Regions from separate parts of the Pseudomonas sp. OIL-1 genome, predicted to be linked through region 1. Evidence: predicted binding sites of a transcription regulator. Region 1 holds the regulator's gene; the other holds the start of a gene.

What was found. The regulator FliA, encoded in region 1, starts transcription of late flagellar genes. The targets are predictions, from matches to a motif close to CTAAAGTTTNNNNNNNNNNNGCCGNTAA.
Region 2: a site for FliA is predicted at 2,381-2,408, ahead of motA (flagellar motor stator protein MotA). Genes of this name have one in related genera too.

What each region holds. Positions count from the first base shown of each region.
Region 1 covers NZ_CP048629.1:3,806,374-3,810,797, forward strand. Annotated here, with positions in the region: gene G3M63_RS17490 (chemotaxis protein CheA) at 1-654, opposite strand, end outside; gene G3M63_RS17495 (protein phosphatase CheZ) at 667-1,458, opposite strand; gene G3M63_RS17500 (chemotaxis response regulator CheY) at 1,478-1,855, opposite strand; gene G3M63_RS17505 (RNA polymerase sigma factor FliA) at 2,035-2,772, opposite strand; gene fleN (flagellar synthesis regulator FleN) at 2,772-3,599, opposite strand; gene flhF (flagellar biosynthesis protein FlhF) at 4,110-4,424, opposite strand, start outside.
Region 2 covers NZ_CP048629.1:4,138,040-4,142,463, forward strand. Annotated here, with positions in the region: gene rsgA (small ribosomal subunit biogenesis GTPase RsgA) at 1-293, shown strand, start outside; gene motB (flagellar motor protein MotB) at 332-1,375, opposite strand; gene motA (flagellar motor stator protein MotA) at 1,377-2,231, opposite strand; gene G3M63_RS19070 (rhodanese-like domain-containing protein) at 2,516-3,325, shown strand; gene asd (archaetidylserine decarboxylase) at 3,336-4,184, shown strand.

The sequences.
Region 1 (4,424 bases):
CAGTTGATCAAGCAACGCTTCAAACTCTTCGTCCGTTATCTCATCGCTATCGCTATCGCTACTGCCTGTATCCGCATTGCCGGCAGACACGGGCAAAGCGGATTCAACGGCCTCAGCAGAGGGCTCTGCCTGTAACGCATCCAGAAGTTTCTCGAACTCGTCGTCGGTGATGTCGCCTTCGCCGCCCGCCGCTTCCGGGACATTCACGGCAGTCGCTTCAACAGCCTGATTCGACGTGACAGGATCAGGGCTCGGGCTCGCCGCAGCGGGTTTCGCCAACAAGGCCAGCGCCTCAAGCAACGCCGGCTCGGCCGGCGTGGGCGCCTCGCCTTCACGCACCTCGGCAAACATGCTGTTGACTGAATCGAGCGCCTGCAGGACGACGTCCATCAATTCGGAGGTAACCGAACGTTCGCCCTTGCGCAGGATATCGAAAACGTTCTCTGCGATATGGCAGCAGCCAACCAGCGCGTCCAGCTGGAGGAAACCCGCCCCGCCTTTTACCGTGTGAAAGCCGCGAAAGATCGCGTTGAGCAAATCGGCGTCGTCCGGACGGTTTTCCAGTTCTACCAACTGCTCGGACAACTGCTCCAGGATCTCTCCGGCTTCCACCAGAAAGTCCTGAAGGATTTCCTCATCCGCGTCGAAACTCATGCATGTACTCCCTTAAAAACCAAGACTGGACAGAAGATCATCAACTTCGTCTTGTCCAGACACTACGTCTTCCCTTATATCGGCATGAATCTGCGGACCTTCACCTTTTTCTGGTGCTTTTTTCGGCTTCACGCCGTCGCCATGCTCGATGCCAGCAAGGCGATCGACCTGCCCTGCCATGCGCACCAGACTCACCAGACTTTCCTCGACATCGTGAACCAGCGTGGTCACACGCTTGATGACCTGACCAGTCAGGTCCTGATAATCCTGAGCGATCATGATGTCGTTCAGATGTGTCGAAACTGTTGTCGCGGACTGCTCGGTCTTGGTCAGAAATTCTCCAATGCGTCGGGACAGGTCACGGAACTCATCGGCAGCCATTTCCCTGCGCTGCAGACGCGCCCATTCGAGGCGCAGCGCGGCAGCTTCTTCACCGATTTCGGCAACGAAGGGCGTACTGCTTTCCACCAGGTCCATGGTGCGATTGGCGGCCTTGTCGGTGAGCTGCACGACATAATCAAGACGGTCCGAGGCGTCGGAAATCTTCGAGGCTTCGCCGCCATCGCCGAGCGCGTGGGATGTATCGATCTGGAAATTCACGATAGCGTTGTGTAACGCCCGGGTAAGCTGCCCGACCTCGTGGTAGAGCCCGCGGTCACGGGCCTGATTGATTGAGTGCACCACCAGTACTGCTTCGCTGAAGTTACCACTCTCAAGGTGATCAACGAGCTGCAGAGCATGCTCCTTGAGGGAATGTTCAAATTGCTGAGCAGTCGCCTGGCCGGGATCCTTGCTTAAAGCCATCTTCTGATACCCCGGTTGATTATTTCGGCTGGACGCGTTCGAAAATCTTTTCGATTTTTTCTTTGAGCGCCTGGGCGGTGAAAGGCTTCACCACGTAGCCACTCACGCCTGCTTGCGCGGCCTCGATAATCTGATCGCGCTTGGCTTCAGCAGTGACCATCAACACCGGAAGATGCTTCAGACGGTCGTCGGCCCGGACAGCTCTGAGCAGATCAATTCCACTCATACCCGGCATATTCCAGTCAGTGACCAGAAAGTCGAAATTACCGCTCTGCAACATCGGCAACGCGGTGTTGCCATCGTCGGCCTCCGCGGTATTGGTGAACCCGAGGTCACGCAGTAGGTTCTTGATGATGCGCCTCATCGTCGAGAAATCGTCGACGATCAGAATTTTCATATTCTTGTCCAAGTAGACCTCCGTACAAACCAGATAAAAGTGCAGGTTCGCACTCTGCTAAATTCATGTCTCCGAGCCAGAATGACTCAGCAAGTAAAACGCGCGCAGTGTACCGAAGCTGCTCAGCCAGCGGGCAACTCAGGCACCGTCGCTATATAGCCGGACCAGAGATCCGACTATCAATATTCGTTCTTCCAGGCAACCAGACGTGCCCGCAGCCGGGCTGCGCACTGCGTGTGCAGCTGGCTCACCCTCGACTCGCTCACACCCAGCACCGCGCCGATCTCCTTGAGGTTCAGCTCTTCGTCGTAATACAGGGAAAGCACCAGTCGCTCACGCTCAGGAAGGCCTTCGATGGCCTCGACCAGCGCGCCACGAAACCGCTCATCCAGCAGCTCGCCCTGAGGTTCACCTTCAGCGTGGACATCCGCCGCCGCGCCGGACTCGAGCAGATCCTCGAAGCTGAACAGTTTGCTGCCGGCCGTGTCGCCCAGAATCGCGTAGTAATCCTCAAGGCTCATCTCTAGTTCGGCCGCAACCTCCTGATCTTTAGCGTCGCGACCAAGCCTGGCTTCCACCGCGCGAATGGCATCACTGACCATACGCGTATTGCGGTGGACCGACCGAGGCGCCCAGTCGCCCTTGCGAACCTCATCCAGCATGGCACCACGAATGCGGATACCGGCGTAGGTTTCAAAGCTGGCACCCTTGGAATGATCGAATTTGCGCGAGGCCTCGAGCAGACCGATCATGCCGGCCTGCATCAGATCTTCCACCTGGACGCTGGACGGCAAGCGCCCGAGCAGGTGATAGGCAATGCGCTTGACCAGGGGAGCAAACTGCTCGACCAACAGATCCTGCTGACCCGCTGCAAGTTGGGTACGGTTGTACATATAGGCTCCACTGGCGGACGCGATCATGACTCTGCCCCCGAATGCTGGACCAGGCGCTCAACAAAGAATTCGAGATGGCCCCGAGGATTGACCGGCAGCGGCCAGGAATCAATTTTCTGCGCAATGCCGCGAATGGCCAGCGAGGCCTTGCTACGCGGAAAGGCGTCAAAAACCGCGCGCTGTTTCTGCACCGCTTTGCGCACCGATTCGTCGTAGGGCACCGCGCCGACGTATTGCAGCGCCACATCCAGGAAACGGTCCGTGACCTTGGTCAGTTTGGCAAAAACGGTGCGGCCTTCCTGCGGCGTATTGACCATGTTAGCCAGCACGCGGAAGCGGGTCATGCCGTGATCGCGATTGAGCAACTTGATCAAGGCGTAGGCGTCGGTGATCGAGGTAGGTTCGTCGCATACCACGACAAGAACTTCCTGGGCAGCACGCACGAAGCTCACGACCGAGTCGCCTATCCCGGCGGCGGTGTCGACAATCAACACATCGATATTGTCGCCAATGTCGCTGAACGCCTGGATAAGGCCGGCGTGCTGCTGCTGGTTCAGGTTGACCATACGCGCTGCACCCGAGGCAGCGGGGACAATGCGGATGCCACCGGGGCCGTCGATCAGCACGTCTCGCAAGTCGCATTTGCCATCAAGCACGTCCGCGAGCGTAGCCTTGGGCTTGATACCCAACAGCACGTCCACGTTGGCGAGGCCAAGGTCGGCGTCGAGCAGTACGACCCGACGCCCCAACGCCGCCAGCGCCATGCTGAGGTTGACGGATACGTTGGTTTTGCCGATCCCGCCCTTGCCGCCGGTGACCGCGATAACCTGAACCGGATGATTGCTGCCCATCTGTGTGGATTACCTTGTAATAAGAATTCGTTTTAGGGTCTGTTGCCGTTTCATCGCGAGCCGCGTTGCTTGTCAAATGGCGCAAGGCCGGGCGGCGATCCGCAAGGCGCGGGACGCAGGTAATGGTTGTTCCCTTGCCAAGTCCCGCAACGCCGCATGGCGTCATTTGACGCGCAACCTAGGCGGCCCCACCCGAAGGGACGGGACCCGTTTGCCGCAGCACTGCGTTACTCGTCACTCATTTGGAACAACCACAAAAACGCCTGGAGCGCTTTTGCGCGTAAGCCCTGAAGGGGTGAAACACATGGATGTGTTGAACAAACTTCATTCCTCGCGCCTTGTTCTGCACCAAACGGGCCTCCGTCGCGGCCGCGATGAAACGGCAACAGACCCTCGCAAATCTGTAAAAACCGCGCCGCCCATGCTGCAGTGCATTCGTCGACAGCACGCTCTTGCGGTTCGCTTGCTGGATCGCACCTTTGAGGCGAAATGCAGCTGATCCCCGCCTCTTCAACCTGCGTGCAGTATACCTGCAAAGACATTGCCCATTGCCTCATCGGCAGGCGCTTCGCCAGCATTACTGGCCATGCTCACCGCACGACTGACCAGCTTGTGGCCTACCGCCTGGCAAATATCATCCGGAATACGCTGGCCATCTGCCATATAGGCTACCGGCAAAGCTTGTTCCATAGCCAGACCCAGTGACTCGCCCAGCGTGGCTGCCTCGTCGATCTTGGTCAGAATACAACCGGACAGTCCGCAGGATTTGTAATGATGATAGGCAGACTTCAGCACCTGGTACTGACTTGTGGCGGCCAGCACCAA
Region 2 (4,424 bases), 330 kb from region 1:
CAAACAAGGGTATGCACACCACGACCACCGCCAAGCTCTTCCACTTCCCCGAGGGCGGCGATCTGGTGGATTCCCCCGGCATCCGCGAATTCGGCCTTACGCATATTTCCCACGACGAGCTACTGGAAGGCTTTATCGAATTCCGACCGTTTCTCGGCCATTGCAAATTCCGCGATTGTCAGCATCTGCACGAGCCCGGCTGCGCCTTGCTTGCCGCGGTCGAGCGCGGGGAGATTTCATCAACACGCATGCGCAGTTACCGCTACATCCTTTCGGGCATCACCAATCCGTGAGCACCGCTGGCGCTTCCTTCGGGAAACGCCTGCAGTTTCTAGGGCTCACCCAGTCTTCTGAGCGAACCGGGATCGTCGAATAAATTGGCAGGTCGCGTCTGCGGCGCTGATTCCGGCTGGGCGGGCGCCGGCGCGACGGTTCCCTGCCCCTCGCTAACATCCTCGAACCGCCCTGGCACGCTTGGCACAGCGTTGATCAAGGGCGCATCGTTAGGGACAGCGTCAGGCTCAGCCTGATCGGTTGTGCCTTCGAGCAGCTGCGCTTCAGCCCGCTTATTGAGCACCACGATATCGATCCTGCGATTGATCGGATTGGTTGGATCGTTCCGATCGAACAGTGCCGAGTCAGCGTAACCCACTACGCGCGCGACCTGACTTTCAGGATACCCTGCCACGACCAGCGTGCGACGCGCTGCGTTGGCCCGCTCGGCGGACAGCTCCCAGTTGCCGTAGCTCAGGCGACCGCTGAAAGGTTTGGCGTCGGTATGCCCGCCGATACTGATTTTCTTCGGCACGCTGGAAATGGTGTCAGCCAGCGCCAGCAGAATGTCTTCAAAATAGGACTGTAACTGCGGGCTGCCGCTGGCAAACATGGGCCTATTTTCCGCATCGACAATCTGGATGCGTAATCCATCCTGAGTGATCTCCAGCAAGATCTGATCCTTGAAGCGCTGAAGCACCGGCTCAGCATCGATCTTGTTTTGCAGCTCCTGCAGCAGAACATCCAGCTCTTGCTGTTCAGCCATCTCGGCCAGGTCAGCGATGGTTTCGTTATCCAGTTGCAGGGGCGCTTCAACCTGCTCAGGCAAATCATTCAAGGTCTTCTGCGGGGCCACAGTCGGCGACCCGCCCAGGTCAATCGCGTACGGACTGCCGCCCTCCGAGAAACCGATCGGATCGTTGAAGTAACCTGACACCATCGCCCGTTGGCCCGGCGTCGCCACCGTGACCAGCCACATAACCAGAAAGAACGCCATCATCGCTACCGCAAAATCGGCGAAAGCTATTTTCCAGGATCCGCCATGATGAGCTGCTGCCTTGCGGCTGATACGTTTGACAATAATCGGTTGATCGTTAGCCATCTCAGCGGCCCTTCACCGACTCTTCCAGCTCAAGGAAACTCGGCCGGTGCTCGGACAGCAAGGACTTGCGGCCAAATTCCACCGCCAACGCGGGCGGCAAACCCTGGGCACTGGCGACCAGGCACATTTTCACCGCCTCGTAGGTGTTAGCCTCTTCGGTAGCGTCGTGTTCCATTGCCGCGGCGAAAGGGCCAACGAAGCCATAGGCGGCCAGGATCCCCAGGAAGGTGCCGACCAGCGCCGTGGCTACCTTTTCTCCGATCTGCGCATTGTCCGCATCTCCAAGAATGCCCATGGTGACCACGATGCCCAACACTGCAGCCACGATACCGAAACCCGGCAAGGCGTCCGCCACGCGAGTCACTGCATGGGATGGCGTCTGCAGCTCTTCGGTGAGGCTGGAAATCTCGACGTCGAACAGGGCTTCAAGCTCATGCGGAGCCATATTGCCGGTGGACATGATGCGTAAATAGTCACAGATGAAAGCAATCATGCGGTCATCCTTCAGGATTGCCGGATATTTGGTGAATATCGGACTCTCGTGCGGCTCCTCAATATCCGCCTCGATGGCCATCATCCCCTCCCGACGGGACTTGTTGAGAATTTCATACAGCAACCCGAGTACATCAAGAAAGTAAGGTTTGCCGAAGCGGTGCCCAAACAGAATCTGCGGCACCTTGGCGAAGGTATTGCGGACCGTCGCCATACTGTTGGCAACGAGGAAAGCGCCCAGCGCCGCCCCGCCAATAATCAGGATTTCAAACGGATGCCACAGCGCCGCCACCTGCCCGTCGGACAACACGAACCCGCCCAAGACACTGACGATAACGACAAGAAACCCTGCAATTTTCAACATAAACGCGTGAGACCCGGACAAGAAAATGGACGTGCTTGGCAGCCGCCTTTGGGCGGCACTACTCTAGTGATCAGGTTATAGTGACGACCATTCGGACCTTCAGGTTACGATGAGCAAGTGCAAACGAAGCGCTGGTTGCCACGAAGACTTTATCGGCAACGCGGCTCAAACCCTGAGTACAATGATGCTCGAATTTTGTAACGCCCCTCGGTCCGCTTCGATTGAACAGTGCCCGCGAACCGGCACAATAGACACCCTGGATGAATATCGATCAGGAATCATACATGTCGCACCCCTGTTTACCCTTGCTGATCGAACCGGATCAGCTCCCGGCACAACTGAATCCGGCGGCGTACCGCCTCGTCGACCTACGTAAGCTAGAGGAGTACCAGGCCGGCCATATAGCTGGAGCAGTCCCGGTGGTGCCGTCAGAAATAACCGCTCCGCCGCCGACACCCGGCTTACTACCTGCTCAGGAGCGACTGGAACAATTGTTCGGCCGGCTAGGCCACCATCCGGATCTGCACTATATCGTCTATGACGATGAAGGCGGCGGCTGGGCTGGCCGCTTCATCTGGTTGCTCGATTCGATCGGTCATAAGCATTATTCCTACCTCAACGGTGGCCTGAAGGCCTGGACCGCAGAAGACAGACCACTGGTTAGCACCTCGGAAGCCCCCGAGCCCACCCAGCCACGGATCAGGCTCAACCACGATCACACTATCGATCTGGCAACACTCGTCCGGGAGCAGCAAGGCTCTGACCGAATAATCTGGGACGCGCGTTCGCCTGAAGAACACCGGGGCCAGAAAGTACTTGCCGCCCGCGGCGGACATATCCCTGGCGCGATCAATTTTGAATGGACTGCGGGGATGGATCCGCAGCGCGGACTGAGGCTACGCACCGATCTCGCGGACAAACTCGCCGAGCTGGGTATTACCCCCGACAAGGAGATTGTCACTCACTGCCAAACCCATCACCGCTCCGGATTCACTTACCTGGCGGCCAAGATTCTCGGTTATCCGCGAGTCAAAGCCTACGCAGGTTCGTGGTCGGAATGGGGCAATCATCCCAACGCCCCTATCGAAAGCTAAGGACTTATCAATGCAAGATCGTCTTTTCATCATTCTGCAGTACCTGCTGCCTCAGCACTTGCTATCACGCGCTGCCGGCGGCCTGGCCAATTGCACCTGGCCGTGGGTCAAAAATCCGTTTATCACCTGGTTCGTCAAGCGGTATCAGGTAGATATGCGCCAGGCCGTAGAACCCGAACCCACTGCTTACGCCTGCTTCAATGATTTTTTCACACGCGCACTCACGCCCGATGCCCGTCCACTCGACCCTGCATCCGACTCGGTTCTGAGTCCCGCCGATGGCGTGATCAGTCAACTCGGAGCGATAGAGCACGGCCGGATATTCCAGGCAAAAGGTCAAAGCTATAGCGTGCAGGAGTTGGTCGGCGGAAATACCGAGCACGCCAGGTTGTTCCAGGGCGGGCAGTTCGCCACCGTCTACTTGTCGCCGCGCGACTATCACCGGGTCCACATGCCATTGGGCGGCACCCTGCGCGAGATGATCTACGTCCCCGGCGACTTGTTCTCGGTTAACCGCGTCACGGCGGAGAACGTGCCGAGGCTTTTCTCCCGCAATGAGCGTGTGGTCTGTATCTTTGACACGCCAGCCGGACCGATGGGCCTGGTGCTGGTAGGTGCGATGATCGTTGCCTCAGTGGAAACCGTCTGGGCCGGCCTGGTTGCCCCCCACCGACGCCAGCTTCACGCGCGCGATTACAACGAAGCGGCTCCGTCGCTGGATCGCGGTGCAGAGATGGGTCGATTCAAACTTGGCTCGACTGTGATCGTACTCTTCGGCCCGGACAAGGCTGACTGGGACAAGGGCCTGGGCGCTGGAGATTTTGTGCAAATGGGTCAGAAGCTCGGCAAGCAACGCTAGAGGAATGGAAAACTGAGCCGGTCGCCCACCAGCCGTCAGGACTGCGCAAGACGCCGTGAACCCGTCCCTGGGGGCTTGACGAAAACATCCCTGTTTTCAACACTTGCTCCACCCTGACAGCCGGCGGGCTTGGTCGCGCATCGGCGTGAGGCAGAGATTAAAACCGTTTTTCAGATTTTCCTATCAGGCCGCTCCAATGTGTATGCGAAGCAAGGCGACAGGGTTGAGCCGACCGTGCGA